DNA from 3 places in the Salinivibrio kushneri genome. Region 3 is predicted to be linked to each of the others. Evidence: predicted binding sites of a transcription regulator. Region 3 holds the regulator's gene; each other region holds the start of a gene.
The links. The regulator CRP, encoded in region 3, controls carbon source genes, mostly activating them, when cyclic AMP is high. The targets are predictions, from matches to a motif close to TGTGANNNNNNTCACA.
Positions count from the first base shown of each region.

Region 1: the regulator CRP is predicted to act here: its motif matches at 6,032-6,047, upstream of rppH (RNA pyrophosphohydrolase).
Region 2: the regulator CRP is predicted to act here: its motif matches at 1,039-1,054, upstream of N8M53_RS02635 (CTP synthase).

Region 1 covers NZ_CP114588.1:2,311,995-2,322,928, forward strand. The annotation lists gene N8M53_RS10655 (Na/Pi symporter) at 1-424, shown strand, start outside; gene N8M53_RS10660 (thymidylate synthase) at 546-1,400, opposite strand; gene lgt (prolipoprotein diacylglyceryl transferase) at 1,474-2,271, opposite strand; gene N8M53_RS10670 (sulfite exporter TauE/SafE family protein) at 2,284-3,090, opposite strand; gene ptsP (phosphoenolpyruvate--protein phosphotransferase) at 3,090-5,348, opposite strand; gene rppH (RNA pyrophosphohydrolase) at 5,366-5,878, opposite strand; gene mutH (DNA mismatch repair endonuclease MutH) at 6,514-7,188, shown strand; gene N8M53_RS10690 (DUF6482 family protein) at 7,239-7,541, opposite strand; gene N8M53_RS10695 (NADP(H)-dependent aldo-keto reductase) at 7,741-8,775, shown strand; gene N8M53_RS10700 (hypothetical protein) at 8,866-9,096, opposite strand; gene N8M53_RS10705 (GNAT family N-acetyltransferase) at 9,510-10,442, opposite strand; gene N8M53_RS10710 (EAL domain-containing protein) at 10,551-10,934, opposite strand, start outside.
Region 2 covers NZ_CP114588.1:524,721-535,654, reverse strand. The annotation lists gene N8M53_RS02635 (CTP synthase) at 1-954, opposite strand, end outside; gene mazG (nucleoside triphosphate pyrophosphohydrolase) at 1,106-1,903, opposite strand; gene relA (GTP diphosphokinase) at 1,952-4,168, opposite strand; gene rlmD (23S rRNA (uracil(1939)-C(5))-methyltransferase RlmD) at 4,251-5,576, opposite strand; gene barA (two-component sensor histidine kinase BarA) at 5,723-8,476, shown strand; gene acpS (holo-ACP synthase) at 8,561-8,941, opposite strand; gene pdxJ (pyridoxine 5'-phosphate synthase) at 8,942-9,673, opposite strand; gene recO (DNA repair protein RecO) at 9,676-10,371, opposite strand; gene era (GTPase Era) at 10,415-10,934, opposite strand, start outside.
Region 3 covers NZ_CP114588.1:231,838-242,771, forward strand. The annotation lists gene N8M53_RS01120 (hypothetical protein) at 57-923, opposite strand; gene crp (cAMP-activated global transcriptional regulator CRP) at 1,054-1,686, opposite strand; gene N8M53_RS01130 (phosphoribulokinase) at 1,936-2,805, opposite strand; gene N8M53_RS01135 (YheU family protein) at 2,862-3,080, opposite strand; gene N8M53_RS01140 (hydrolase) at 3,209-4,198, opposite strand; gene N8M53_RS01145 (TIGR02444 family protein) at 4,182-4,658, opposite strand; gene N8M53_RS01150 (ABC transporter ATP-binding protein) at 4,667-6,595, opposite strand; gene kefG (glutathione-regulated potassium-efflux system ancillary protein KefG) at 6,794-7,375, shown strand; gene kefB (glutathione-regulated potassium-efflux system protein KefB) at 7,368-9,167, shown strand; gene N8M53_RS01165 (YheV family putative zinc ribbon protein) at 9,177-9,380, shown strand; gene slyD (peptidylprolyl isomerase) at 9,431-9,922, shown strand; gene N8M53_RS01175 (SlyX family protein) at 9,975-10,196, opposite strand; gene N8M53_RS01180 (WD40 repeat domain-containing protein) at 10,209-10,934, opposite strand, start outside.

The DNA.
Region 1 (10,934 bases), 720 kb from region 3:
CGCGATTGGTCGTGGCCCACTACATGGTATTTTCTCAGGCTCAGTGGTCACTGTTTTGGTACAGTCTTCATCGACAACCACCAGCTTAATGGTGCCACTAGTCGGCTCAGGGGTGCTGAAAGTCCGTGACATCTATCCGTTCACCTTAGGCGCCAACATTGGTACTTGTATTACGGCCCTACTCGCTGCCACAGCGGTTACTGGTGAATTCGCGGTCTTTGCCCTACAAATTGCGTTGGTGCACTTAAGCTTCAATATCTTGGCTACGACACTTATCTTCGGTATTCCGTTCTTGCGTGAGTTACCGCTCAAAGGTGCCGAGTGGTTAGGCCAGTTGGCGGCCAAATCAAAAGCAGCGGTACTGGCTTACATCAGCCTCGTCTTTGTGATTGTTCCAGGAAGCATTGTGCTGTTGTCACAGTGATTGCCTGACGAAGCCTTAGATTCAAAAAACCACCGCTTAAGCGGTGGTTTTTTTATTGGCTCTGCGGCACTGGAACTAGATAGAGTATCGCGATATACCGCGTTAGTCCGGTACGACACCATTAAATGGCGATCGGTGCTTTGATAGTCGGATGTGGGTCGTATCCCTCAATCTCAAAGTCATCAATACAATAGTCAAAAATAGAGGCAGGTTTACGCTTGATCACCAATCGAGGTAGCGCACGTGGTTCACGTTTAAGTTGCTCGTAAACAATCTCGTCGGTCAGGTGGTTATGATAAAGGTGTACATCCCCAAAGGTGTGCACAAAGTCACCCACCTCTAAGCCACACTGCTGCGCAACCATATGCGTAAACAATGCATAGCTGGCAATATTGAATGGTACGCCCAAGAAGTAGTCAGCACTGCGTTGATAAAGCTGGCATGAGAGCTTGCCATCAGCCACGTAGAACTGGAACAAGCAATGACAAGGGGCTAAGGCCATCTTGCCTTGTTCGGCGTTCTCAGTTGGGCTTATCGACTCATCTGGCAAATCAGCAGGATTCCAGGCGGTGATGATATGACGACGTGAATTAGGTTTCGTTTTAATTTGCTCGATCAGTTGCTCGATTTGATCCACGGTCGAGCCATCTGGACACGCCCAAGAGCGCCACTGCGCGCCATAAACGGGGCCAAGATCGCCGCTTTCGGTTGCCCACTCATCCCAGATACGCACCTTGTTATCTTGCAAATACTGCACGTTAGTATCGCCGTTAAGGAACCACAAAAGCTCATGGATAATGGCGCGCGTGTAGAGTTTCTTGGTGGTCAGTAGCGGAAAGCCAGCGGCGAGATCAAACCGCAGTTGCCGACCAAACACAGACCGTGTTCCCACGCCAGTGCGATCCCCTCTATCCGTCCCATTATCGAGAATATCCTGCATCAAAGCCTGATACTGCTTCATAGTGTTTCCTATCATTGGCCAAACGAACAAAAGGCACCGCTGAGGTGCCTTGGTGTATTACTTACTATAACCGATTCACGCTATTCGGTCACTTGGCGGGTTGACGACGGTACGCCCATCCCACCATCACAGCCCCCGCAATGATCATCGGTAATGATAACAGCTGCCCCATACTGAAAATGCCGGCGAACAAGCCTAGGTGAGCATCGGGTTCACGGAAATACTCGACAATAAAGCGGAAAGTCCCGTAGCCAGCCAAGAAAAGCCCCGAGACGGCCCCCATAGGTCGGGGCTTTTGGATGTAGAGGTTGAGGATGATAAATAGCACCACCCCCTCTAACGCAAACTCATAGAGCTGTGAAGGGTGACGCGGCCAAGGGCCTCCCGTTGGAAATACCATCGCCCAAGGCACATCGGTAACCCGTCCCCAGAGCTCACCATTAATAAAATTCCCTAAGCGCCCCGCCCCAAGGCCAAACGGCACCAAAGGAGCGATAAAGTCGGCGACGGTAAAAAAATGGCGCTGGGTCTTGCGCGCATACCACGCCATCGCAGTAATCACACCCAACAGGCCGCCGTGGAAGGACATGCCACCTGTCCACACTTTGAATAAAAACAACGGGTCAGCAACAAAGGCGTCAAACTGATAAAACAAGACATAGCCAATACGTCCCCCGAGAACCACGCCCAGGAAGCCGGCAAAAAGCAGATCACTGACCTCTTCTTTGCTCCAACCGCTATTCGGTTTGGCCGCACGATGATTCGCGAGCCACAAGGCGAACACAAAGCCAAGCAAATACATTAAGCCGTACCAGCGCACGGCTACCGGACCAAGTTCAAATAAGATGGGGTCGATTGACGGAAAGGTGATGTAGCCTTCGGCCATGGATGGGATCCTTTATTTCAACAACATGCTGGCGCCGACAATAACAAGAAAGACGGCAAAAATACGTTTTATTTGCGCAGTGGGTAGCCTCACCGCCAGTTGAGCACCAACCCGTGTCATCAACACCGACGTTGACACGACGCCGAGCAAGGCAGGCAAATACAAATATCCGACACTGAGCGCGGGCAAGGGTTCCGTTTGACGCCAGCCCAACCACACAAAACTCACCATGCCACCCAGCGCTAACACCGCGCCCCCCGCCGAGGCACTGCCAATGGCTTGGTGCATACTTACTCCGCGCCAGTGCAGGTATGGGACGGTAAAAGAGCCTCCCCCAATCCCCGCTAAGCTGGAGAGCGTACCGATCAGCGTGCCCGCACAGGACAGTCTCAGCCAATGCGGTAAAGGGCGCGCGCGATAGGGACGCCGATTGAGCAACATTTGAAGCGCCATGGCAAGCACTATCACGCCAAACAGGCGAGGCAACCAGTCGTGTGGCAGGCGATCAGCAAGCCCAGCCCCCAAGATGCCGCCAAGCATCATGCCAGGGACGAGCGCTTTGACCGCCTCAAGGTGAACATTCCCCAGACGAAAATGGCGCCAAGCAGAGGCACTCGACGTCAGTACAATAGTGGCAAGTGAGGTGGCGAGCGCAATAGGCATCACCACAGTAGGGGCAATACCGAACACGGGAAGCAAAAAGGTAAGGGCGGGCACCACGACTAAGCCCCCACCAATACCCAGCAGGCCAGATAAGGTCCCTACACAGGCCCCTAGCAGCATACACACCACAAACAGCAGCACGGTGAGGCTGGTGATCATCGCAGCTGTCCGATTTTGACCAACGCCTCTAATCCTTGCCCGGCCAGAAAAGCTTCAGTGGCAGCGCGGATCTCGCTGGGGTGATCCAGCGCCAACATCTGATTGGCCTGCATGACCAAGCGCTCATGGGGTAAGCGGCTTAGCAAATACTTAATTTTGGCCACGTTGCGGGTATTCATACTCAGTTGGTGATACCCCAACCCCACCAGCAAAGACGCCCCCACCGGATCGCCGGCTAGCTCTCCACACACACTAACCGGAAGCTGATGACGCGTCCCCACCGCGGCAATCGACGCTAATGCGTGTAATACCGAGGGGTGCAGCGCATCAAAAATATCAGCCACGCGCGCATTGTTGCGATCAACGGCTAATAGATATTGAGTGAGATCGTTGGTGCCGACTGAGAGAAAATCTACATCGCGCGCAATGCTGTCGAGCTGATAGAGAATAGAGGGAACTTCAACCATGATCCCCAATAAAGGGATATTGATACTTTGCCCTGCTTGGTGGGCATCTTGGCTGACCTCTTGATAAGCTCGGCTGATGAGCGCTTTTGCCTCCAGTAGCTCGTTACGTCCCGAGATCATGGGTAACAATAGCTTTAAATTATTGAGGCCTATACTGGCACGTAACATCGCACGTACCTGAATTAAAAAGATATCTGGATGATCGAGGGTAAAACGTATCCCCCGCCAGCCTAAAAATGGATTGTCCTCTTCAACACTTAAATATGGCAATGGTTTATCGCCACCAATATCCAAGGTGCGCATTACCACAGGTTTATCGGGATAACTGGCAAGAATGGCTCGGTATTGTTTGACCTGCTCGTCTTCAGACGGAAAACGGCGCTGCATCAAAAATGGGACTTCCGTGCGGAACAACCCAACCCCATCAACGCCCTGATTGATTGCAATCTGACTATCGGCGCTCAGGCCAGCATTCAAATGCACTTCAACACGTGTGCCATCCTGAGTTTGTCCCGGGGCCGCCAGTGCGGTCTCAAAGGTAGATTGCAGGCTCGCTTCTTCTTGAACCAGGTGCTGATACTCATTGATCAATGCCTCGGCAGGCTCGATCATGAGCACCCCTTTATGGCCATCGAGGATCACGGTTTTTTGATGAAGCTTAGCAGGCGAAAAGCTGACGCCCATTACCGCCGGGATCCCTAACGCACGCGCCAGAATCGCCGCATGCGAGTTCGCTGCCCCTTCTTCAGCGACAACCCCTGAGAGCAATGCGCGCGGGATTGACGCCAGCATACCCGCGGTTAACTCCCGAGCAAGCAGCACGATAGGCGTCGAAATAGGAGGAGGACTGCCCGCCGGGGCGATTAAAAAGTAAAGCAGCCGCTGTCCTAGCTCTTTGACATCGCCGGCACGCGCTTTTAGGTAAGGATCATCCATTGCGGCAAAACGCGCGGAAAAGGCTTCTACCGTTTGTCTCACCGCCCACGTTGCCGCATCTCCCTGCTGGATCCGCACCGTCATGTCCTCACGCAACATGGGATCGTTTAGCAGGTGCACAAAGAGATCAAAAATCGCCAACGCGTCTTTTTGTAGCTCCTTGTCGAAACGCTTACGCAAGCGACGAAACTCGGTACTGGCATCATCAATCGCAGCATCCAGCCTGTCGAGCTCTCGCTGGGTATCCAAATGGGAAGCGGGCGCCACCTCTTCAAGCCGCGGTTGCGAGTCATCACACCAGGCTTGTGCTATCCCTATCCCTGGCGAGGCCGGCATCCCTTCCAACAAGACCGGAGATGAGGCCCCTTGCCAGCCACCTTGCGCATGGGCATGGGCAAACACCACCGCCAGCTGCGCAGCCAAGGTCACGAGAAAGGACTCTTCACTCTCATCAAATTGGCGAGGTTGATGTTGCTGCACCACCAGCACCCCAAGTACCTTTTTGCGATAAATGATCGGGGTGCCAAGAAAGGATTGAAACGCATCCTCACCAGTGGAGGGGAAGGGTTTAAACGCGGGGTGTTTGCGCGCATAGGCAAGGTTTAGCGGTTCAGCGCGCTTGCCAACCACGCCGACCAAGCCTTCACCAAATGCCATCGACACTTGCGCGGACGGATCCAAGCCTTGCGTCGCCATGAGTTCAAATCGTTGGTCTTCGGCATTGGCAAGATACACGGAGCAACACTCCGTGCGCATGGCCACGCAGGTTTGTTGCACTAAAGTGTGTAGCGCCTGATCAAGATCTGAAGACGCGGCCACACTTTGCACAATATTCCTTAACTGCGTGAGCACCCACTCTCTCCTTACACTTATCCTCGCTTGTGTCGACGCCGAGGTTTGCGTTCTTTAAACGGCATCGCAAGTGGCGCAAATTCTTTCATCGCGCGCCGATAAACCTCACGCTTAAATGCCACCACTTGTCGCACTGGATACCAATAACTCACCCAGCGCCAACCATCAAACTCAGGTGTACCACCACGTGTGACGTTGACACGTGATTCTTCACACTCAAGTTTTAGCAGAAACCACTTCTGCTTTTGCCCAATGCACACGGGCTTGGAATCCCAGCGCACCAAGCGTTTGGGTAACTTATAGCGCAGCCAATGTCGACTGGTCCCTAAGATGCGTACATCTTTCTTGGTCAGGCCTACCTCTTCATACAGCTCCCGGTACATCGCTTGTTCAGGGCTTTCCCCTTCATCGATGCCTCCTTGTGGAAACTGCCACGAATGCTGACCATATCGACGAGCCCAGAGAACTTGACCGTGGCCGTTACAAATTACTATCCCCACATTGGGACGATAGCCATCGCCATCAATCACTGGACGACCTCAATGATAAATCTCTACTGAACCTGATTTTTTCACAAAAAGCGGTAAGGGGTAAACAAACATTGTGGATTGACCTTTGTTTTTGCGCACTCGTCGTCATCTGAGGATAACTTAGGGTCTAACAGGAAGTTATAAACATAGCAATGAGAGTTTGCGCACATTTATTCACGCTTTCTGTGGATAGATTTGTGAAGAAGCCTAGAAAAAGTTCAGATGTCGAGCACTTAAGGATCTTCTCATCTAAAAAAAATGAACAAAAAAAACAAACTAATTCATTATAATCAGGTAGATAAAAACAAATGACACCAGAAGGATCTTTCACAAGATCGAGCGATCATCATATAAACACAGATCGCTCAAAGATCCACCAGTCAGTAAATTATCCACATCGATAGCGCAAAAAAACGTCAGTTAAGGTGGTGAGTCGCTTTTTATCGCTGCTAAGCTACTGTATATTTGATCATGACTCGAATTCGCTACTTAAAAAGTTACTCCGCTGTGGATAACCTCAGACGAGACAGGTTGCTCCCCTCTTACCGGATCCGCTTGCAGCCCACATCGCAGTTCTTGATAATGGCAGCTCTTGATAATGCGCACCCGTAACCGACTCTGCAGGATCCAATACAGTGACACCAGCCCCAGCATCAGAACAAATATTGATGGAACGTGCGCTCGCCTTGGCAGGTCTTACACTCGGCGAAGTGAGTGATGCCCAGTCAATCCGCTGTCCAGAGACGCTTGCGCGGGAGAAAGGTTGGATTGGCATGTTGCTCGAGACCAGTTTGGGAGCTAACGCGGGCAGCAAACCCGAACAGGACTTCGCACACTTAGGCATTGAGCTAAAAACGATTCCGGTCACTGGCGATGGTAAGCCGCTGGAAACCACCTTTGTGTGTGTGGCGCCACTAACAGGGATAGCCGGGGTGCGCTGGGAAAATAGTCATGTGAGGCAAAAGCTGTCACGAGTCTTGTGGATCCCTGTTGAAGGCGAACGCGATATACCTGTATCACAGCGCCGAATCGGCACACCACTATTATGGTCCCCCAGCCAGGAAGAAGAAGCGCAACTGCGTGCCGATTGGGAGGAGTTAATGGATTGGGTGGCTCTAGGCCGCGTAACGGAGATTACAGCCCGCCAAGGTGAGTCTCTCCAATTGCGCCCCAAAGCGGCCAACGGCAAAGCGCTGACCGATGCTTTCGGCCCCAATGGTGAGCCGATCCGTACCTTGCCCCGCGGCTTCTATTTACGCACCCAGTTCACGCACCAGATCTTGCGTCGTTACTTTGTGGATCCGAAGTAAGTGTCAATCCACACGCATGATCACCACATCCTGTGCGTTTAGGTAAAACATCAAAAACGAATTGGCATATCTTCTCGACAGCCTGGCTCTCCGCCCGTGGCAAACTCATCGTAAGGATCCATCAAGCGTAATACGCCCTCTTCAATCCCTAACGCTTTAAGTTTCTCTCCCACTTGCCCGACATGATCAAACTGCATCACCTCACCGGTTTGGTCCGAGCGTAAAGGTTCTAGTTCATGCTTCACTTCAACTTCGACCGAGTATTTTGCGCCGCCTGCATGGGCCATTATATAACACTGAGGGCATGAGCGAGGATCCGCGCGCATCCATGCTTTGAGTTGTGAGTAGTTCATCTTACCTTCCTCTAGGTTACGCTTTCTCGTGTCCATCATGCCTAGCAATAACACCGCGCTCAGACCAATACGATCGGACAACCCATTTAGTAATGGTCAATATTTAACCAGCTGTCAAGCCACCGCTAAACCGCTTTCGATCATTTTTAAAATTCTCTACTATGGACTGCCATAGGTCGATTGCAGACAAGGAGAAAGGATGCAATACCACCGTTTGCCCCATTCCTCGCTAGACGTGAGTAAAGTGTGCTTAGGCACCATGACATTTGGTGAGCAAAATAGTGAAGCTGACGCCCATGCACAGCTCGATCTTGCCTTTGAACGGGGCGTTAATTTTATTGATACTGCTGAAATGTATCCCGTTCCCCCCAGCGAACCCACGCAAGGGTTAACCGAGCAATACATCGGTAGCTGGTTAGAAAAATCCGGGAAACGCGATCGTGTTATCCTCGCGACCAAAGTGGCGGGGCCACGCAATGTGCCCTATATTCGTGACAATATGTCACTCAACCGACGCCATATCCATCAAGCCGTTGAAGATAGCCTGACACGACTAAAAACCGACTATATCGACTTGTATCAAGTGCACTGGCCACAGCGGCATAATAACTGTTTTGGTAAGCTTAATTATCCGTATCAAGATGAACACTCTGGAGTCACCATCCTCGATACACTGGATGCACTGAATGAACTCGTCCAAGCAGGAAAAATTCGCTATATCGGTGTCTCAAACGAAACCCCTTGGGGGGTGATGCGTTATTTGCATCTAGCAGAGAAGCATAGCCTCACACGTATCGTCTCCATCCAAAACCCTTATAATTTACTTAACCGCACCTTCGAAGTAGGCCTGTCGGAAATCAGTCATCATGAAGGGGTCGAGTTGCTTGCGTACTCGCCGCTGGCGTTTGGCGCGCTGAGCGGAAAATATTTGCAAGGCGCACGCCCGAAAGGGGCCCGTTGTACACTGCACCAACGCTTCGCGCGCTACTTTACCGAATCAGGGCAAAAGGCCACGCAAGAATACGTCGATCTTGCCCAACGCCATGGCCTCGATCCGGCACAGATGGCACTCGCGTTTGTCAATAGTCGTCCCTTTGTCGCCTCTAACATCATTGGCGCCACAACGCTAAAACAGCTGGAGACGAATCTCGATAGCTTGGATCTGACGCTGAGTGACGATGTGCTTGCCGGTATTGATGAGATTGCTAACCGCTATCCCAACCCCTGCCCTTAGATCGCAAACGGCAGCCAAGTTGGCTGCCGCGCAGTGTTTTATTCGATGATAGGGCGGCGTATCAACCGATACGCCGCTTTCTGGGGCCCATTATAGCCACCGCCATCGTCGTCGCCATGTCACAAGATAACGTTTTGCCGCAAACTGTGTGCTAACGGGCAAGGCATCTTGCTTGTCAGGTGCAATACCAATATCACGCTGTAGGTGACGATTTAACGCCACATCTGTGTAGCGGTAACGGTGTGTACTCACACGACGTTGACGAATCAAATCCAAACGAACCAGCGCTTGAGCTAAAGGTAGTAAAGATAGTTGAGTCATGATGGCTCTCCTTTTGGGTTATAGGAGGCCACAGGCATAAAGCGAGGTGGTACTGCAAATTAGCCGCGTTATACCTGCGGCCAATTACAGTTGGACGCAGAGTCAGATGCGTGAGCGGGTATCCTGAGCCAAGTGGTTGGCACAGTGACGCGCAGAGGCAAAAATGACATCGAGTTTTTTCATCGGAAAATAAGTCATGGCATTTACCTCCTAGGCATGTGAATCTGCGTGAATGGAGTTAATAGTATTCAATAACTTATAACTAATATCAATAAGTTATATTAATGTTGTTCAAATAAAGCGCAACGCTCTGTCTAGCTATAAAGACATGGGGGATTATGCGATTAATTATCTCTCAATTTGATAATTCGTAGACATTTGTCCCGCCGCTGTCGGCGTATATGAAACCACAGTTAATCAAGCTTGTTGAACGAGTAATGATTTAACGTCCTATAATGCGAAAAACCAGCTTGGCAATAGAAATACTTGAGCCCATCGCCATAAGCTCCCACATATACATGCCTGAAGCCTTGATGCTTCAGCGAGGTCATGACAAAACGCAGCAGAATCGTTCCTATGCCTTTTCCTTGATATTGAGGTGCGACAGCAAACGGTTCCAGATACACACTATTATCGGCATGATTTTGCCATCCAGTACACGCGGCAATCACTGTGTTTGGATAGAGTGGATCGACTAAACAAAAATCTAAATCCTGACGATAATTAGGTGCGTTTTCCGTCGTTTTATAACTTGACAATAAATCATAATGCGAGCGATCCTGAAACGCCCAAGCGACACATTCCATCCGGCTTTCATACAAGCAGGGATCGACGAGAGTGCTAAGTAGATAATGACTGGTTGCCGAAGACTGCGTATGTTGATTTAAGTCACAGACAAGCAAATACTCCTGCCCGATATCCTGATCGAAACCATGCTCTTTAAGTAACGTTATTAGTAGGTTATCATCTTGATCCGCCCAACATGTCATCCTTTTTCGTCCACCTTCTAGGCAATAATTCGTCTCCATTGCCCAGCCCAGCATTTGCTTAAGTGAAGCATATCGATGCTCTGAAGCTGCAAAGAAAAAGCTGTTGAAATCGGCAGCCTCAGACAGAGCGATGCCCACTAGCTTGCCATCACTATCTCGCCACAACGACACATGGTCTTCCCAGTCAGTAATCCCTCTCTTCTCGAACAATGGTTTAACCAAATATCGCGCATATTCAAACCGGCTCGGGTGCCAGCAAGCATCTACCGTCCTCTTTTTAAACAACGAATCAAAAAAGCGTTCCACTTCATTAAAAGCATCACTATGATATTTACAAACGTTGAGTGGGCTAGTCATGTGCTTTCTCTATTACCTTATATCTATACAAAGTGTCATAAACACATGACAAAAAACATAGTACTTAGGGGCTAATTTCTACACTGTGATTACTAATACAAAATACATTTACACATTTTCTTCCGTTAACCACCAATGTGGGGGTTGTGGTCGATACATATAATACCCTTGCACATAGGGGATCGTTATTTCTTTTAATTTACTCACTGTCATCTCATCTTCTACCCCTTCTGCCACGATCTGTACCCCTTCTTTTCTTCCATAGCCACATAGGTAGGTTAAAAAGTCCAGACAGGGTTGTGAGACAGAGGATTCACTCACTAGCTTTTTGTCTAGTTTGACTTGATAAAGAGGAAGGTTGAACAAACTGGTGATTGCACTCATTCCTGCACCAAAATCATCAATCGAAAGCTTAAATCCAAATTGATTAAGCTTTTCGAGCACTGCGTTAACTTTCATCCCTCCGTCCAATGGATAAGACTCAGTGACCTC
Region 2 (10,934 bases), 290 kb from region 3:
TTTCAACCCACCATGCTTCAAGGCTTCGTTGACGGACTTATATGCATCAGGCAGCTCGATGTATTTACCCACCATACCAATGGTCACTTCGCCCATGGGGTTGGCTTCTTCGTAGCTCACTTGCTCCCACTCTGACAGGTCAGCTTCCGCCGCTTCAATGCCAAAACGGTTACAAACCAGATCATCCAAGCCTTGAGAACGGATGAGTGATGGGATTTTGTAGATAGAGTCTACGTCTTTCATGGTGATCACGGCTTTTTCTGCCACATTACAGAACAGCGCAATTTTGGCGCGCTCATTAGCCGGGATCGGACGCTCACTACGGCACACCAACACATCAGGCTGGATGCCAATTGAGAGTAGCTCTTTTACTGAATGCTGAGTTGGCTTGGTTTTCACTTCACCCGCAGCCGCCAGATAAGGAACCAGAGTCAGGTGCATAAACATGGCATGCTCGCGGCCAACTTCAACGGTCAGCTGGCGAATCGCTTCCAAAAATGGCAGCGACTCAATGTCACCGACAGTACCGCCGATTTCCACAATCGCAATATCGTGACCTTCACCACCCGCGATGATGCGGTCTTTGATTGAGTTAGTGATGTGTGGAATCACCTGAATGGTCGCTCCCAGGTAATCTCCACGGCGCTCTTTGCGCAGTACATCCGCATACACACGACCAGAGGTAAAGTTATTACGCTTGGTCATTTTGGTGCGGATGAAGCGCTCGTAGTGACCGAGATCAAGGTCGGTCTCCGCGCCGTCTTCCGTGACGAATACTTCCCCGTGCTGGGTAGGACTCATTGTCCCTGGATCCACGTTGATATAAGGGTCGAGTTTCATGATAGTGACGTTAAGGCCACGTGCTTCAAGAATGGCTGCTAATGAGGCTGCAGCAATACCCTTACCGAGGGAGGATACAACACCGCCCGTAACAAAAATGTAGTTCGTCGTCATGCTAAACCTGAGAGTTGGATTTAGAGGAAATTAATGAAGTTCTGGACGGGATATTATGATACCAGACCCCATTGACTCCCACAATGTGAAAGCTACCACACACCTTGATGTTTTTAATTGTCACAAATCAATTATGCCAATTACAGGATATTTACTTACTTGCTTTTTTAACCAACTGCCATGCCGATTCTAGTTCATCCAGCTGACATTGTTGAATGTTTTTTTCACTATCACGTAAGTGCTTTTCAACACCACGAAAGCGAGCTTCAAATTTTTGATTGGCACGGCGTAACGCTTGCTCCGCATCCGTTCCCAAGTGACGAGCCAAGTTCACCACCGCGAATAACAAATCCCCAACTTCTTCCTCCACACGCGCCTGATTGACAGAAGTTTGCGCCAGCTCTTGCTCGACCTCTTCAATCTCTTCCCGCACTTTATCTATCACAGGGGCGACAGTCGGCCAATCAAAGCCCACACGTGCACAACGCTTTTGCAATTTATACGCTCGTGTTAAAGCGGGTAGCCCTTGAGTCACCCCATCGAGCACACTTTCCGGTTGCATAGAGGACGACTTCTCGGCGCGTTCTTGCGCTTTGATCCCCTCCCAATCTGGGGCTAATAACGGCCGTCCCTGCGAGTCTTTCGGACCAAAAACATGGGGATGGCGACGCGTGAGCTTGTCACAAATGCCGTTCACCACATCCTCAAAATCAAACTGGTTTTCTTCCCGCCCCAATTGACTGTAGAACACAATTTGAAAAAGTAGGTCACCGAGCTCATCTTTTAGGTCTGACCAGTGTTGGCGCTCAATCGCATCCGCGACTTCGTACGCTTCTTCTAAAGTATGAGGCACGATGGTGTCCGCAGTTTGCGCTCTATCCCACTCACAGCCGTTGTCGGGGTCACGTAAGGTCGCCATGATGGTCAGTAGTCGCTCGATGGATGCCATGAAAGTGTTCCTTATAAAAAAAGCGCCCTGTCAAGACAGGGCGAAGTGTTAGCGAAGACGTTTGGCCTCGACCACGTCTTTAACTTGCTCAAGCCGGTTAACCACACGGCTTAGGGTATCGAGATCAGAGATTTCTAAGTCAAAATCCATGATAGACATTTGCTTTTTGTAATCCACTCGGCTTTGCATGCCCGCGACGCGTGCTTTCTCATTGCTTAGTACGGTGTTGATGTCTTTCACCAGCCCGGTACGCTCATTGGCAGATAAGCGGATCCGCACATGGTATTGACCAATGTGTCCTTTGCCCCAAACCGTGGCAATAATGCGCTCAGGCGCATGATGACTCAGTTCGTTAAGTTGTTCACAGTCAGCGCGATGTACGGAAATCCCCCGCCCCTGGGTGACAAAACCTTTAATCTCATCACCAGGCAATGGCTGACAACAACGCGCTAAGTGCGTCATGAGGTTATCGACCCCTTCAACCACCACCGCATCACGGTGTGCTTTTGCCGAGCTCGGTTTTTGTTCGCTTTGTTGTAACTTTTCTAATAGCTGCTGCTCTTCTTCTTCCAAGCTTGGCTTGTTGATCAGGCTATTGATGTGGTTAACCACTTGGTTAATACGCAAATCCCCGCTGCCTATTCCCGCATACAGTTCATCTAGGGTATTAACGTTAAAGCGTTTTAGTGCCAAGTTTGCATCTTTACTGACACCGCCGATTTTTTGCAGCTCGGTATCCAAGATCTCTTTACCAGCGGCGATGTTCTTATCTTTATCTTGTTTGCGGAACCAAGCATTAATTTTGGCGCGCGCTCGACTGGAATTCACAAAGCCATGGCTGGGGTTTAGCCAGTCTCGAGAAGGGTTAGGCTCTTTTTGGGTAATGATTTCTACCTGATCGCCCATCTGAAGGTGGTAAGTGAAAGGCACAATACGCCCCTCCACCTTGGCACCAATGCAACGATGCCCCACTTCGGAGTGAATATGGTAGGCAAAATCTAAGGGGGTGGCACCATTGGGTAAGTCCACCACATCACCGCGCGGCGTAAAGGCGTAAACCCGATCATCGAAGACTTGGCTGCGTAATTCATCGAGCATTTCGCCCGAGTCTGACATTTCTTCTTGCCAGGCTAACAGTTTACGTAGCCAGGTGATTTTCTCATCGTACCCACTACGACCACTGGCCGCCCCTTCTTTGTACTTCCAGTGTGCGGCGACCCCAAGCTCTGCATCATCGTGCATTTGCTTGGTGCGAATTTGAATTTCTACCGGCTTGCCTTCAGGCCCTAGCACCACAGTATGAATAGACTGGTAGCCATTGGGCTTGGGGTTAGCGACGTAGTCATCAAACTCCTTGGGCAGATGGCGGAATTTGGTGTGCACCGCCCCTAACGCGGCATAACAATCTTGGAGTTCTTCGGCGATAATGCGCACCGCTCGCACGTCGAACAGCTCGTCAAATTGCAGATTTTTTTTCTGCATTTTGCGCCAAATGCTGTAAATGTGCTTAGGACGGCCATAGACTTGCGCATTAATGTTGGACGCTTCCATGGCCTGCTGAAGATCTGCTACAAAGGCGGTGATGTAGTTCTCACGGTCAATCCGTCGTTCCGCAAGCTGTTTGGCTATTTGTTTATACGTTTGCGCATGTTGATAACGGAATGCGTAATCCTCCAGCTCCCACTTCAACTGGCCAATCCCTAACCGGTTAGCCAACGGGGCGTAGATGTTCGCACTTTCTTTTGCCGCTTGTTGGCGAACAGACTCCGATGCGTCTTTCACCTCACGCAGGTAACAGATGCGCTCAGCCAGTTTTATCACCACGCAGCGAAAATCTTCCACCATCGACAACAGCATACGTCTGACATTGTCGACCTGAGACGAGGTTGCTTCTGTCTCGGTTTGGGTGTTTAAGTGACGGATAGCGGCTGTCTGTTGTACCCCTTCAATCAGGGAAACGATCGACGTCGAATAGGTGTCAGCCAGGGTCTCTAAACTCACGAGTCTGGCTTCCACCACGGGAAAAAACAGGGCAGCCAATAAGGTATCAGCATCCATGCTTAAGGTGACGAGAATTTCTATCATCTCTCGACCACGCCACAGTGGTTGGCTGAGCTCTGACTCATCCTCACTCAGTGCTCGGCAGTATTGGTAAGCATCCACCAACGCTTGGGTGGTCGATGCGTCTTGCCCTAACCGCTTTACCCAAGTACTGAGTTCAAACGCTTCGTCTTCATGTAGGTGGGCTTCTCGTACCGCAACCATAACCGTTCCTATCCTTATCTCTCAAACTGACCAGAAAGGCGTATCCGTATCGACCGGCCACAAGGGCCACGCTTATTCATGCCTACTTTTTCTTTACCGGCATAAACAAGGCCATCGACTCCATGTGTCCTGTTTGTGGAAACATATCCAACATACCCAGCTTAACCAGTTGATAGCCATTATCGAGCAATACACGTGCATCACGTGCCAACGTTGCAGGGTTACAAGACACATAAACAATATGTGAAGCATTAGATTGTGCCACAAAGTCTATGACACCAGCAGCCCCTGCGCGTGCGGGATCGAGTAAGATTTTGGTAAAACCCTGTTGCACCCACTCATCCGCGAGCTGGTCGCTGTTTAAGTCTGCTTGGTAAAAATAGGCATTATCACAATCGTTGGCCGCTGCGTTATCCGCCGCTTGATTGACCATCGCTTGTACGCCTTCAACGCCAACCACTTGGTTAACATGCTGAGCCATCGGCACACTAAAGTTACCCAAACCACAAAAAAGATCCAACACGCGATCGTCTTGCTCTAGTGCTAACCACTCGAGTGCCTGCGCCACCATTTGTTGATTGACCCTAGCGTTCACCTGAATAAAGTCACTGGGCGCAAACGCTAATTGGCAGCCAGCCACTTGATAGGAGGGCGCTGGCCCTGTCAGACGCTCAGCATCCATATCACCTTGGTGCAGGTACAAGGTACAACCTAGTGCCTGCGCCCATTCCATTAAGGTATGGCGGTCGTCACTGTGTAAAGCCTTAGTGGTACGCAGCGACACCACACGCGTATTATCGGCATCAATGAGATCTACATGCCCTAAAATTCGGCGGCCACGCAGGCTATCTAAACAGGCGCGCAGTCCAGCCAAGATTTGATTTAATGACTCGCTTAACACCGGACAATGACTGACATCGATAATGGTGCTGCGCTGACGCGCACGAAAGCCCATCGCCAATGCGCCTTTTTTATCAACTTGTAAGCTAATGCGCGCACGGCGGCGATAATGCCACGCTGCACCCTCTATCGGCGTTGACAGCGTTATCTCATCACCGGCAAATTTTTGCATCAGCTCATTGAGCGCTTGCTGCTTATGCGCTACCTGCCCTTGATGACTCAAGTGCTGCAGACTGCAACCGCCACATTGCTGATAGAGCGGGCAACCAGGCTCAACGCGCTGTGTTGCGTGGCTATCTAACTTAATTAATTGACCGCGCGCGTATTGGCGCTTTTGCTCGGTCAATTGCACCAGGGCTTGTTCACCGGGCAAGGTTCCCGGGACAAAGACAGGTTTTTTCTGCCAAAAACCGACACCGTCGCCATGATGATCCAGGCGTTTTATCGTCAGTAGTTGATGCTTTTGCTCAACCTTTTTCTTTTTCTCGGGCTTAAAAAAGCGCGCCATGATTTATTCCAGTGTTAAAAGCTTGTCATCAAGCCAGTCAAGAGATCCTGCCAGTGGGAGTTGTGATAGTTCGCTGACTATTTTGTGATTGAATCATGTACACTGGCGGCTAAATGTCGTGATTATTTTCCCATAGTTTATCTAGCATGACCAAATATGGCCTCCGCACCCGTGTCTCCGTTCTGACCATCGCCCCGACTCTCATTGTCGGCTTACTTCTGAGTGCGTTTTTTACCAGCACCCGCTACCAAGACCTCGAACAGCAGCTGACCGTCACCGGCTCTGCGATCATTGAGCCACTGGCGATTGCCAGTGAAGTGGGGTTAAAAAATGATAGTCGTGAAAATGTGCGTCGGTTAATTGGCTTTGCTCACCGCCAACACTCGCAATTTGTGCGCAGTATTGCTGTGTTCGATCGCCGCAATGAACTCTTTGTGACCTCAAATTATCACCGCGATCTGGCCATGCTCTCGGTTGACAGTGGGCAACCCATCCCTACACAACTGCAGATAAGCCAACAGCAGGATACCTTGATACTGCGCGCCCCCATTTTGGAAATTGGCCGATTTACCCCCGGGCTCAATGTTGAGCGGCCGCTTGGCTATATTGCCATGGAGCTGGATTTAAGCTCGGTGCGGTTAAAGCAATACCAGGAAATGATCACGGCACTGGTGATGGTCGCCTTGGGCGGTATATTGTCGTGCTTTTTTGCCTATCGCTTAATTGCGGATGTCACCCATCCAATTGGTAACATGGTGACCCTAGTCGATAGAATTCGGCGCGGCCATCTCGATGTTCGAATTGAAGGTGAACTGCTCGGCGAACTCGACACCTTGAAAAACGGCATCAATGCAATGGCCATTTCGTTGTCAGAGTATCATTTAGAAATGCAGCAAAGCATTGATCAAGCGACCTGTGACCTTCGCGAAACGCTCGAACAGCTGGAAATACAAAACGTTGAACTCGATATCGCCAAGAAAAATGCGCAAGAAGCGGCGCGGGTAAAATCCGAATTCTTGGCCAATATGTCGCATGAACTGCGTACCCCACTCAACGGGGTGATTGGCTTCACCCGTCAAATGCTCAAAACCGAGCTCAGTAGCAGCCAGCGTGACTATTTGCTCACCATTGAAAAGTCGGCCAACAACCTGCTCACTATCATCAATGACATCCTCGATTTTTCTAAGCTAGAAGCAGGTAAACTGCTGTTGGAAAACATCCCGTTTGATGTTCAAGACATGCTTGATGAGGTGATGCGCCTACTTGCCCCAATGGCGCATGAGAAAGGGTTAGAGCTTACCCTACGCACCGATGCGCGCATTCCTGCTGGGGCTGTGGGCGATCCACTCCGTATTCAACAAGTGCTGATAAACCTTATCGGTAATGCCGCCAAGTTTACCGAGCGCGGTAATATTGATGTCAGTGTCGATCTCAAGCAACTGCATGATGAAACCGTCGAGTTACAGCTCATGGTTAAGGATACCGGTATTGGTATTTCCGAACGCCAGCAAGCACAGCTTTTCCAAGCCTTTAGGCAGGCAGACGCCAGTATCTCACGCCGCTACGGTGGTACAGGGCTAGGCCTCGTGATCACACAGAAACTGGTCCAGCAAATGGGGGGAGATATTGGCTTTACCAGTCGTCTGCACCAAGGATCAAGTTTCTGGTTTACCCTGCAGCTCACCCAAACTGATTTACCGGTGTCTCAACCGCTCGACATTGAGCCTTTGGTCGGTCGCGATATGGTGATCATTGAGCCTAACGCGCGCACCCGCGAGATTTTACGCAAGCGCCTGACGCAAGTGGGGCTGAATGTGGATACCGCGTCAGGCACCAATGTACTGACCGATCGCCACTATCACTTTGCACTGCTCTGTTTCGACGCGGGAAGCATGCCGGATCTTGATGCTATGCAACAAGCGGTGCAGGTCTGCGAACAGCAAGCGCAATCCGTGGTAGTTTGCTTGCCCACCACAGAGCTAGAAGCCTCGGAGCATTTGTTAAAAGCCGGGGTGAGCACTTGTATTGCTAAACCTATTCCGCAACGTAAGCTGCTGGAGGCGTTAATCGGCTCGCCTGAAACCGCGCCGCTTCCCCTGCCCAAACCCAGTGCGTCACAAAAAGCCCCTTATACGGTGATGACGGTGGATGATAACCCAGCCAACTTAAAGCTCATCACCGCATTACTGGCCGAACGGGTCGAGAAAGTGGTCACTGCTGAAGATGGCGTGAAAGCGGTCGCGCTAGCCCACCAACAAGCGTTTGATATTATTTTGATGGACATTCAAATGCCAGAAATGGACGGTGTCACCGCCAGCCAGGAAATTCGCAAAGCGGGGTTCAATCAGCAAACACCGATTATTGCGGTGACCGCCCACGCGATGCCCGGTGAACGTGAGCGTCTCCTTGAAGCGGGGATGGACGATTACCTGACTAAGCCGATTGAAGAAGCTATGTTAGAAAGTACCCTCGCACGCTGGCTGCATCTTGATGAAGCGGCCTCTCAAGCGCAAAGCGTCCCATCGCCAAGCCCGTCAGCCAACCAAGACCAAAGTGTGCGACACCTAGATTGGCAACGCGCACTCAATCAAGCGGCAGGCAAAACGGATCTGGCGAAAGAGATGCTAACCATGCTACTGGCGTCGTTCGACTCGGTGAAAGAGGCCGTTGAGCAAGCGTTGGCGGGAGAGTTAGAGACTGACCAGTTATGGCACGCTATTCATAAGCTCCACGGCAGCTGTGCTTATAGCGGTGTCCCGCAGCTAAAAAGCTTATGTCATGAGCTAGAAACTCAATTAAAAGCAGGCGCGGATATGGCCGCTATCGAGCCAGAGCTGTTGGAGTTACAAGATGAGATAGCGCATGTAGAGCAATTGGCACCACAATACTTGGGTACCTAGCAAAACGACTAAAAGAAGAGGAGTGTGAGCCTGCCAGGCTCACATAATCGCCACACCGCGTAAAGCATCTCGCTAACGTTGTGGTTACGCGGTTTCCAGCACCACATGGGCAATAGCATACGCTTTTTCATCGGATAGCGTCAGCCAGCAATGTGCGATGCCTCGCGCATGCGCCAGTTCCGCCGCGCGCCCCGATAAGCGCAATGTAGGCTGGCCCGAGGCCTGATTGGTAATAGTAAAATCGTGAAACGTCACGCCATTAGCAATGCCAGTGCCCAGCGCCTTAGCAGCAGCTTCTTTGGCCGCAAAGCGCTTAGCCAGAAAACGGCCGGGCATCTTATGGCATGCCAGATTGGTTTGCTCTGTCTCGGTAAGGATCCTGGCCGCAAACCGCGGTTGACGCGCGAGCGCTTTTTCCACGCGCGCTATTTCCACAATGTCTGTGCCAATCCCTGCGATCGCCATTTATCGACGCGCCGCTTCCATAATGGCTTTCATGTCCGCGACCGCTTTTTGCAAGCCATCGAACATCGCTCGGCCAATAATCGCGTGGCCAATGTTCAGTTCATGCATTTCTGGCATCGCCGCTATCGGGGTAACGTTGTGGTAGGTTAAACCGTGACCGGCATTCACTTTGATCCCCAAATCAACCGCATAACTGGCCGCCGCGGAAATTTTCTTAAGCTCGGCTTGGCGATCATTGTCATTGGCGGCATCGGCGTAATGCCCGGTGTGAAGTTCAATAAACGGTGCACCGCACTGATGAGCAGCTTCAATTTGCGTGCGATCGGCATCGATAAATAAAGACACTTTAATCCCTGCGTCAGTCAGCTTTTGCGTGGCCGCTTTCACTTTATCCAGCTGTCCCGCAACATCGAGCCCACCTTCGGTGGTCAGCTCTTCACGCTTTTCAGGCACCAAGCAAACAAACTCTGGCTGGGTCTCCAAGGCAATGTCGACCATTTCATCGGTCACTGCCATTTCCAAATTCATCCGAGTTTGCAAGGTTTCTTTGAGCAAACGAACATCACGATCAGTGATATGGCGGCGATCTTCACGCAAGTGAACCGTGATCCCTGCCGCGCCTGCACGCTCTGCCAACTCAGCCGCATGAACCGGATCCGGATACGCAGTGCCACGCGCATTACGCACGGTTGCGATGTGGTCAATGTTCACACCCAAGTAGATTTTATCCATGATTATTTCCTTCTAAACAATTCTCTGCTTTTGAGCGGCTTGGGGCCAAGATAAGGCTTGAGCGCCATGCGAGTAAAACGCTTGGCGGCACGTAGCTGTTCGACGGTTTCAAAATGGCGTGTCGCCAACGCCCGCAGGTCAGCCCCCGTAAATTGCCGGTGTTGGCTTTTCATAATCGATGCCACAAAGCCTTGCTGCTCGCGATATAAGTACGTCATGTTATCGTTAATCGGGTCACCGCTGCCAGCACAATGAAGAAAATCAACGCCATAGCCCAAGGCTTCTAACAACGCGAGTTCAAAACAACGCAGGGCTGGCTCAGGGTTACTGTAGCGAGCCAGCTGGGTCAGTGCGGTCACATAGTCATGAAATAGCGCAGGGTACGGCGTGTGAGGCTCCAGTACGCGCATCACCAGCTCATTGAGATAGAAGCCGGAATACAAGGCATTGCCTGATAGCGGCAAGGCGAGGCCTGTGGCTTCGGCACTGCGTAAAGTGCGCAGCTCACCACGTCCGCCCCATTTGAGCAGTAATGGGGTAAAGGGCTGCAATGCACCTCGTATCGCCGAGCGTGGCCGCCGCGCCCCTTTGGCAAGCAGAGTAACGCGACCCTCATGCTCAGAAAAAATGTCTAACAGCAGACTGGATTCACTGTAAGGGCGCGTATGCAATACAAAGCCACGTTGAAACCCGTCCACTCACTCTCTCCTCCTGGCATGGGCACCTGAATCAGTGGGTTACTTAGAGATCGTCGATGTAACCGAGGCTGCGTAGCGCGCGTTCATCATCGGCCCAACCTGACTTCACTTTTACCCAAAGCTCAAGGTAAACCTTGCGCTCATACAGCTCTTCCATGTCTAGACGCGCTTCACGGCCAATGCGCTTGATCTTTTCGCCGCCTTTACCAATGACCATTTTCTTTTGGCCATTGCGCTCCACCAAGATCAAACCATTGATATGAAAGCCGTCCGTTTCTGGGTTGTAGTCAAAGCGCTCAATTTCGACGGTGACCGAGTAAGGCAGCTCCTCACCGGTAAAGCGCATCAGCTTTTCGCGGATAATTTCAGAGGCCATAAAGCGCTGAGAGCGGTCTGTGACGTACTCTTCAGGGAAGTAAAACTCACTTTCCGGTAACGCGTCGCGCACCTTCTGTTCAACCACATCGATATTGGTGCCATGTTTCGCGGACACCGGGATCACGTCAACAAACTCCATCTTTTCCGACAAGGTTTGAAGGTGTGGAAAAAGCTCGGTTTTCTCT
Region 3 (10,934 bases):
AATACGGGTCGACGTCATATGAAAGGGAGCGTGTGATACGCTCCCTTTTTTATCGTCTATTGGGCCTCGATGTCGAGCCAAAACGTGTCTGGAATCGCTTGTGTTTCGTTGCTTAAATGTGGGTTATCAACTCGGATTACGGTGCGTTCACTAATGTTTGCCTTTTCAAAGGTTTCCTTAACTAAAGGCGCATTATTGAAAAACTCGATAAATGATCCGTCTTGATACGCCGCTTCAAAAGCGCGATTTAACATCTCGGCGACGTCAGCATGTTGCGGAGACACAAACAGGAACATCGGGAAGCGATAGATCAGCATCAGGTGTGGGTCAACTAACAGATTACCGTATTGCGGCCGCTCGGCTAATTCACTAAAAGGCTCAATCAAGGCACGAGGGAAGAGATCGGCACGACCCGTATCAACCACTTTAAAAATGTTTTCAAAGCTCGATATTTCACGTACGCGAAATCCCGCAGAGTTAAGCACTTTGACGTCGGCCCAGCCTTGTCCCTGAGTCATCGTAAGAGACTGCAAATCACCCGCGCTATTTATCTGAGCGAGTTGGGGCTCAGTGGCTTGGTTGGTAATAAACAGGCGATGGCCGAGTAAACCACGAAACACGGGATAGCGAATGGGGATCAGTTCCGATTCCAGTGTACGGTCGGCACCAAGCCAGTCGACAGTGAGCTTGCCTTGCTTGAGCATCTCCACTTTACGAGACTGAGAGCCAATTTGGCCGTCAAAGGCTTGTAAGGTGACAGATTCTCCCGATTTTTCAGCAAGAAATTCAATCAGCTCAATGGCATAGAGGTCAAGCGCTGAGCCAGCGCGTGGCTCGGGGTGTACAATCGTGGTATTGGATGCGGCATGGACTGAAAACACAGAGAGCGCGAGGGCGGTGAGGGCAGTTATCACTTTTTTCATAAACGATACCTTGTTAATTTAGTGTTAACAACATCGTTTTGAGTTTAGAAGCTATCCGCGTGCTTGCCAGAAAGTGGAGATAAAAAAACCGACGCCAGGGCGTCGGTTGGTGATACAGAGAGCGGCGCAATTAGCGTGTGCCGTATACCACGATGGTTTTACCGTGTGCGGAAATGAGGTTTTGCTCTTCCAGCATTTTTAGAATACGTCCCACGGTTTCACGCGAACAGCCGACAATTTGGCCAATTTCCTGACGGGTGATCTTAATTTGCATACCGTCAGGGTGTGTCATGGCATCTGGCTGCTTCGCCAAGTTCAACAAGGTTTGCGCAATGCGCCCTGTGACGTCCAGGAAGGCGAGATCCCCTACCTTTTGGCTAGTTACCTGCAAACGACGCGCCATTTGTGAAGACAGGCGCATTAAGATGTCAGGGTTAACTTGGATGAGCTGGCGGAACTTCTTAAATGAAATTTCTGCCACTTCACACGGTGATTTAGCGCGAACCCAAGCAGTGCGCTCTTGGTCTTCTTCGAAAAGCCCGAGCTCACCGATGAAGTCACCTTGGTTAAGGTAAGACAGGATCATTTCCTTGCCTTCTTCATCTTTGATCAGTACGGCCACAGACCCTTTCACGATGTAATACAAGGTCTCCGCCTTCTCACCTGCATGGATAAGCGTGCTTTTAGACGGATACTTATGAATATGACAATGTGAAAGGAACCACTCGAGTGTAGGGTCTGTTTGAGGTTTTCCTGGAACCATATAACTTATTTCCTCTGCATGTGTTGCCCGGCAACAACGTCCTATCTTTGTCTGAGGGGTAACCCATCAGATCATTGCACAGAATACGAAGTCTGAACGCGGGCTACAAGCTCACTGTATGTTAACAAGAGTGTATCTTTTTTTGTTGGTGATTTCTTGATTTTGATCTAGGCCAACCGCCTAAAAATCTGGCAAAAACGTGGCTAAGATCACGGCTTGAGAAGTAATACATCATGGATGCGCTACGCCTTAGCCAATCTTGCCTTTTTCTATCAATTGTTGGATCAATGGACGGATAATCAATTCCATCGCAAAGCCCATTTTTCCCCCAGGCACCACTAAGGTGTTATGCCGTGACATAAACGACCCAGTGATCATCTGCAACAGGTAGGGGAAGTCGACATTTTTCATCCCACGAAAGCGGATCACCACAAAGCTCTCGTCCAAAGACGGGATCCCTTTGGCATTTAATGGGTTTGAGGTATCTACCGTGGGAACGCGTTGAAAATTGATATGGGTGCGAGAAAATTGCGGAGTGATATAGTGCAAGTAATCATCCATTGAGCGCACAATTGAGTCGGTCACCGCTTCACGAGAGTGACCTCTATCGCGCGTATCGCGGACAAATTTTTGAATCCACTCTAAGTTGACGATGGGCACCATACCTATCAAGAGGTCGACGTGTTGCGCAACATTGACGTCACCGTCGACCACCCCACCGTGCAATCCCTCGTAAAACAATACATTGGTATTGTCGGCCAAGTCTTGCCATGGTGTGAAGGTACCAGGCATTTGGTTATAGGGCACCGCTTCATCAAAGGTATGTAAATAGCGACGGTATTTTCCCGTGCCTTGGTCGCCATACTCACGAAAAAACTGCTCTAGTCGAGGGAAGTCGTTGGCGGTGGGGCCAAAGTAGCTGATATGCTTGCCTTGTTCACGCGCTTTACGGATCTCCACGTCCATTTCGGGACGAGTAAAACGGTGAAAGCTGTCCCCTTCTAGCCAGGCCGCTTTGATGTTCATCATCTGGAACATCTTACGGAAGGCCTCCGAGGTAGTGGTGGTACCGGCTCCTGACGAGCCGGTAACCGCAATAATTGGATGTTTAGCCGACATGACGCGCCCTGTCATTCAGTCTGAATTTGTATCGCGATACGGCGTGTACTGCGATGCTAAGAGCCGAGTGCTGCTTTACGACGAATATCCACTGTCTCGTGCAACTCGGAATACACAATCACGGCGTCTCCGGATTGTAATTGTTGGCGAACATCATCAACTTTTTGTGCAAAGCTGACTTCTTGCTCACCATAATCGGTTCCTTCCCGTAATACAAAGTGCTCAATTAACGCTGTCAGTGTTTCGTCGGGAATCGACTGCCATGGAACCATCATACTACATCACCTTTTATTTATCTCAGGATGGCACGCGAGGGTGCGTGATGCGAATGTTGTGAATTGGCTCGCATTTTACCCGATCATACCAGTAAATGCAGTGGTTCTCTTTGATTCCTTTGATGGCACTAACGTGCCGTCTTGCTCAGTGACTCATGCGGCAAATAAGACGCTAACCAGCCGGGCACCGCTTGCTCAAGCCACAACTGAGGTTGGCGCCAGCTTCCCGTGACAAAACCAACATGGCCGCCATGCTCTGTGAGTTGGTAGTCGATATTGGCGGGTAAGGGGGACGTTGGGATCACCGCGTCGGTCATAAACGGGTCGTCTTTGGCATGAATGATGGCCAGCGGTGTCTTAATGGCATTAAGCACGGAAAGGCCGCTGCAGGCACGGTAATAATGGTGTGCATCGTCAAAGCCATGAAGCGGGGCAGTGACAGTTTGGTCGAACTCAAACAACGTATTGATCGTTGGGCGTTCTCCCGCATGCCACCGGCCGACTTGCTGATGACGGGTCAGCTTTTCAGCAAGGGTTTGTCGCATCGAGCGCAACAAATAGGCTTGATAAACACGGGAAAACCCTTTCTGGATACGCATCGAGCACGCGGCTAGGTCAAGTGGGGGTGACACTGCGCAACCACAGGTCACGATGGGATCATCGTGATAGTCCGCCAGATAACGTACCAGCATGTTTCCCCCTAAGGAAACCCCGACCGCGCCAATTTGACTCTCTGGATAGGTCTCACGCAAATAGGTTAAGAAGGCACGTGCGTCTTGGGTTTCTCCAGAGTGATAGGTCCGCGCGGCACGATTAAGGCGGCCACTGCAGCTGCGAAAGTGCATCACTACGCCGCACCAACCTTGACGTTGGAACGCGGCGAGCAAGCCGTTGGCATACGGGCTGTCGAAACTGCCGGCTAAGCCATGGAATAAAACAACAATCGGCTGCCCAGGTTGCGGTTGATGTGTCCAGGCCAAATCAACAAAATCGCCATCGGGCAGATCAAATTGCTGCCAGCGAGGGGTGAAAAGCGGGGCACGACGCAGAAAGCGAGGCAACAAGGTTTGTAGGTGCGCATTCCGTGCACTGGGAATGGGTCTAAACGGTGTCATCATGGTTACTTCCCTCTTCCTCGGCGGGCGTCACCCTCAGTGATGTATATAGGTTGCGTGCTGATGGTGACAGCTGACGGCAATAGTAGGCGAGAGGAGAGGCGGTATCCGTGAGCCAGGTTTGACGATTTAGGGCCTCGACTAAATCCTGCTGTTGGAATTTTTCTAAGCTGAGCTCAAAGTTAAGCATTTTTTTGTACTGTCCACTGCCGACCCGCGGCTTCAAATCTCGCCGCAGGTGACGATAGGCAATAAGCAAATGCTCCGATCGGCTCAACGCGTGTTTGAGTTGGCTCAGGCTCTCGGGGGCAAGGCCGTAGCCATGTTGCTCAATCCAGGCGAGCAACAAGGCAAGGTTGACGTTACCTTGGTGCTCGTCTTGGAGCTTGAGGCAGGCTTGTTTCACCTCTGGCTTGCCATAATGATGTAAACAAAACTGCCACAGGTCGGCGGGGTTCGCCATCCCAGGGGTTAGCTTTGAGTGAATGTCGCCTCCAGGGCTTCCAGCTCTTCTTGTCGCTCCATCCATTCTTGTTCCACCTCTTCGAGCGTCGATTTGGCATCCGCTTGACGTTGCAATTGCGCCGTGAGTCGCGCTTTGTTATCACTGTGATAAATCTCAGGATCCGCCAACTGGCTTTCCGCGTCACTGATAATGGCAGAGAGTTGTTCTATCTGTGTGTCGAGATTGTCAATTTTTTTCCGCAAAGGCGCCGTTTGCTTGCGTAATTCGGCATCGCGGCGTTTTTGCGCTTTGCGATCCACTTGGGTTTGTTGCGGTGCTGTTTTCTCCGCGGCCGCTTGTTTTTTGCTCTCAGCGCGATCAGCACGCTGTTGATCGGTCAGCCAGCGATGATAATCGTTCAAGTCTCCATCAAAGGGTAGCACTGCGCCATTGTCGACCAAGTACAAGTCATCGGTAGTGGCGCGCAGCAAAAAGCGATCGTGACTGACAATCACCATCGCGCCCTCGTAGGACTGTAAAGCCAGCGTTAATGCTTGGCGCATATCCAGGTCAAGGTGGTTAGTGGGCTCATCGAGTAGCAGTAGGTTCGGTTTTTGCCACACCAGCAAAGCGAGCACCAAGCGGGCTTTTTCGCCTCCAGAAAAGGGGCCGATGGGCTCGAGCGCCTTGTCGCCTTGAAAGCCAAACCGGCCGAGAAAATCACGCAAGGTTTGCTCAGCAGTGGTAGGGGCTAACCGGTTTAGGTGCTGAAGTGGCGTATCGTCGATCCGCAACGTATCAAGTTGGTGTTGGGCAAAATAGCCAATTTTCACCCCTTGTGAATAGGTTAATTCACCGGCCATGGCGGGTAGGCTACCCGCGAGCAGTTTAATCAGGGTTGATTTACCCGCACCATTGCGCCCTAGTAAGCCAATGCGCGCCCCCGGCACCAGGTTAAGGCGAATGTTTTCAATAATGGGGGTCTTATCATAACCAGCCGCCACCTTGTCCATCATCAAAATCGGTGTGGGTAAGGCATCCGGGGTGAAGAAGGTAAAACTAAATGGGTTATCGTATTGCGCGGGCAATACCTTCTCCATCCGCTCAAGGGCTTTAATCCGACTTTGCGCTTGACGGGCTTTGGTCGCTTTGTAGCGAAAGCGATCAATATACGATTGCATGTGGTTAATTTGCTTTTGTTGCTTTTCGTACTGCGCCTGTTGTTGAGCCAATTTTTGCGCGCGCATTTGTTCAAAGTCGGAATAATTACCCGTATATTCATTAAGCTGTTGGTGCTCAATATGAATAATACGGTTGACGACAGGATCCAAAAAGTCCCGGTCGTGAGAGATCAACACCAAGGTCCCTGGATATTGCTGTAGCCATTTTTCCAGCCACATCACCGCATCGAGATCTAGGTGGTTGGTGGGTTCATCCAGCAACAGCAGATCAGAGCGGCATAATAGCGCTTGTGCTAAGTTCAGCCGCATTCGCCAGCCACCTGAGAATTGGGTGAGTGACCAGTGGATTTGTGGTTGGCTAAAGCCCAAACCATCAAGCAGACTCGCAGCGCGTGCTTCAATGGTATAACCACCAATGGCATCCAATTTGTCGTGCAACATCGCTACCGCATTACCATCATCACGGGTTTCGGCGTCGCGTAAGGCTTGCTGTAGCTCGCGGTATTCGCTATCGCCATCAATGACGTATTCAAGTGCGCTTTTGTCGAGTGCCGGGGTTTCTTGCGCCACCCATGCTACCTGCCACTGACTCGGATAGTCACAATTGCCGGCATCCAACGATAATTGATGGCGCAGCAATGCAAACAGGCTAGATTTGCCACAGCCATTTTTTCCCACCAAACCGACTTTGTCGCCTGGCGAAATAGTGGCAGAAGTGTGGTCAAGCAGGGGCTTACCACCACGAAGCAGTTGAATGTCGGAGAAGCGAATCATGATTTCTCAGTCTGTCTCGGGTTGATGGATGCGCATGGTTGCGCGGTCGTTATACCAGCTTGATACGGGGATTGCCAAATTCTACCGCGTCATCCCACTGGTCAGACACAGACGGGGCATATTTGTGTGTTAAAGTTAAAAACATGGAACAAATGAACAGATTGCGTTCTTACAATAATCATAACGACAAGGAAGCCTATGCCCCGAGATAAGGCTGAAAGCCCCTCTCTTCCCAAGGTACTGGTGATTTTTGCTCACCCCGACCCCGATGAATCTGTTGCCAATCGTCGCTTAATTGAGGCCATTACGCCGTTGTCCCATGTCACAGTCCATGATATTTACGCCGCATACCCTGATTTTGTGGTGGACGTGCATCATGAGCGTGCGTTGGTCACTGACGCCGATGTGTTGGTCTTTCAGCATCCACTGCAAATGTATTCCTGTCCGGCATTGTTAAAAGAGTGGATAGATGTGGTGTTAGGGAAAGGGTTTGCTCATGGACAAGGCGGGGATGCGTTGGCCGGTAAAACCTGTCGTTTTGTGGTGACCACTGGCGGTGCGGCCGAAGCGTTTAGCCAGCAAGGTTACAATAAATATTCGATGGCCGAGTTATTGCAACCCTTTGAGTTAACCGCCTCATTATGTCGGATGTATTGGATCCCGCCGTTGGTGTTGCACTGGGCACGTCGCGTTGGCGATGCCGATCGCGATGCGTTTGCCGAGATTTACGCCGATTGGCTCGCCGATCCATTGGCGCAACAAGGAGGAGAGGATGGATAACAACCTCTTATCGGTGGCTTTTGTCTTTTTATTGGCCGCGGTGATTGCGGTTCCGTTGGCACAGCGCTTGGGCATGGGCTCTGTCCTCGGTTATTTGCTGGCAGGCATAGTGATCGGGCCTTGGGGGCTGGGTCTGGTCCGTGATGTGGATGCGATTCTCCATTTTGCGGAATTTGGCGTGGTGCTGCTGCTGTTTTTGATTGGTCTGGAGCTGAACCCGAAAAAGTTGCTGCAAATGCGCCGACCGATTATCGGGCTTGGGGGCAGTCAGGTGGTACTCACCGCGTTCGCCATTGGTGTGGTATGTATGATGACAGGCTTAACCCTTTCCCAATCATTAGTGATTGGAGTTGGCCTGGCGCTTTCTTCTACCGCGATTGCGATGAAAATTATCGAAGATCAACGCCTAATGCGCAGCGAAACCGGACAGTCAGGCTTTGCGGTCTTGCTCTTCCAAGACATTGCGGTAATCCCGATGCTCGCGATGATCCCTGCGCTTGCCGGTGGCAGTGCCGGTAGCTGGCTCGACGTATTATGGATGTTTGTCGGTATCGGTATTTTGCTGGTAGGCGGTCATTTCCTGCTGCGCCCGCTGTTTCGTTTAGTGGCCATGAGCGGTGTCACCGAGCTATTTACCGTGACCTCGTTGGCCTTGGTGATTGGTATTGCCCTGGCCATGCAAGCATTGGGCTTATCGATGGCGCTCGGGGCGTTTCTTGCGGGCGTATTGCTTGCTGAAAGTGAATACCGTCATGAGCTAGAAACCGCGATTGAGCCTTTCAAAGGTTTGTTGCTCGGGCTGTTCTTTATTGCGGTGGGGATGACCGTTGATCTCGGCTTATTGCTCGATTATCCCCTCGCAATTTTAGGCACGGTGGCAGCGTTAATTTTTGCAAAAACCATATTGCTTTACGGGTTGGCGCGTCTGTTTGGCGTGGCGCCAAAGGCACGTAGTCAAATGGCGGTGTTGCTTAGCCAAGGCGGGGAGTTTGCGTTTGTTATTTTTACTGCCGCGCGCAGCCAAGGGTTACTCGACCAGCCATTGAATGCATTTTTGTTGGTGGTGGTGAGCTTATCAATGATGACGACGCCTTTAATGCTGACGCTTCAACAGCGCTGGTTTGCCCGCACGTTCAACGAGCCAGAGGAAGCGCCGCCCCAAGGACAGTTTGAGCAAGCTGATGCGCGCGTGATCATTGCCGGTTTTGGTCGCTTTGGTCAGGTGGTAGGGCGTTTGATGTTCGCTAACAAAATTGGCGTAACCATATTGGAACGTGATCCGACACAAATTAAGCTGCTACGTCGCTTTGGCTATGAAGTGTATTATGGCGACGCAACCCAGCTCGACTTATTACGGGCGGCCGGTGCGCATACCGCAGAAGCGATTGTGATTTGTACCGATTCGCCTGACGAGGTGATGGAGATTGTTGATCTTTGTGCGCGCCATTTCCCTAACTTAAAGGTAATGGCACGGGCGCGGAGCCGTGTAGAGGCTTATCAATTGATGGCGCAGGGCGTTGACCAGTTCTCGCGTGAAACCTTTTTGGGCGCACTTGAACTGGGGCGGCAGACGCTAGAGTCACTGGGTATGCATCCGTATAAAGCCAAGCGAGCCGAAATTTTATTCCGTAAGTTGGATATGCGGGTATTGCAAGATCTATTGCCGCAACACAGCGAAGACTTGGCGACGGCCTCCCGAGTGAAAGAAGCACGCAAAGAGTTGGAAGAAATTTTTGACCGAGAAATGCGTGGTGACAGTGAGCGGCACCAAAGTTGGAACCGAGATGAGTAAGGTGTTGAAGTGAAAAAACGTTTCATTGCTGGGGCAGCATGCCCAGCGTGTCAACAACTCGATACGTTACGAGTATGGCGCGAAAATAATATTGACAAAGTAGAATGTGTCAGCTGCGATTATCATGATAGTCGGTTGCCTGATTCGGCACAGCAGTCACACTCTGGTGCCGAGTCAGCAGAGAATGTCATTGGGATCTTTAAACCGGAGTAGGGGATCCGTTATCATCGGCAGTCCATTTACCTTCCGGTCTCGGAGCGAGCATGAAAATTGCAAAAGATGTGGTAGTCAGCCTGGCTTACCAAGTAAAAAATGAAGATGGTGCACTTGTTGACGAATCAACAGCACAAGAGCCTCTCCAATACCTGCACGGTCATCGTAACCTGATTGTAGGTCTTGAGAACGCGCTGGAAGGCCGCGAAAAAGGTGAGAGCTTTGACGTGACTGTAGGCCCAGACGAAGCCTATGGCGATTACCAAGAAGCCATGGTACAACGCGTACCGGCTAACGTATTCCAAGGCGTAGACCAAGTAGAAGTGGGCATGCGCTTTATGGCAGAAACGGACCAAGGCCAAATCCCGGTCGAAGTGACTGAAGTTGATGGTGAAGAAGTGGTAGTTGACGCTAACCACATGCTAGCCGGTCAAACCCTGTCTTTCTCTGTGGAAGTGGTTGACGTTCGCGAAGCGACAGAAGAGGAAGTGTCTCACGGTCATATTCACCAAGAGGGTGAAAGCTGTGGTCACGACCACTAAGACGGTCTCCGTCTGTGGTGAATGAAAGGCGCCGAATGGCGCCTTTTTCGTATCAGTAGTGCGGTGGCGGCGTTTCTTCTGCTTGGCTGGCAATGTTTTCCGGCTCTATGTTTTTTAATTTACTGACTAAGTATTGAATCTGTACCGTCATACGCTCAATGTCCCCCTGCTGCTGGGTTAACGCGCTGTTGAGCTGCTCGAGGGTGTCTTCTTGAAAAGCGACCTTATATTCCAGGTCGTCGATTTGTTGCTGTAACTTATCAATCTCACTCATACTGCTCTCTCGCTATTGCGCGTCGGTTAACCAAGCTTGGGCGATACCGGCGGATGTCCCGGAAATCACGCGCCCCGTGGGGTCGATAGCCACATCATACACGACTGCGCTCGGTGGGCGAGTGTCTGGTTGCGCCAAGGCTTGCCAGCGGCCGATGTTTTCACCGCTTTGTACGTCCCATAACTCGACCCGCTGTGAGGGGGTACCAGTGGCCAGTTGACGGCCGTCATCGGAAAAGCGGGCACTGGCGTAAATCGCTTGGCGAGCAAAAATATCCAATTCACTCACCTTATCTCCGCTCGGCAGAGCCCAAATTACCGCGCGGTTGCCGCCATCAGAGACGAACGCGTATTGCCCTTCTCGATGTAGCGCGACTTGCTTAACCCTTTGGTCGTACGCAAAGTCGTTAATAATCTGCCCCGAGTCGGTTTCCCAAAAGTAGGCATGATGGTCATTGCCACCGGAGAGTACGTACGCACCATTGGGCGAAATCGCCACGGCATTGACTTTATCGCGATGCGCCAGGAACTCTAAGCGCCTTCCCGTGCCTAAGTCGATGAATAATGCTTTGCCGTTAGACATAGCCAGCACCAATTTTTCACCATTGTTACTGATCGCGGCATCACGAATGATGCCGTCAGAAATGGACCAAAGCCCTTGAGACTGGCTCCAAGCCAGATCCCACACGGCAAAGTTTTGTGCCGTGGCAGTAATGGCATAGCGTTTATTATCGGAAAT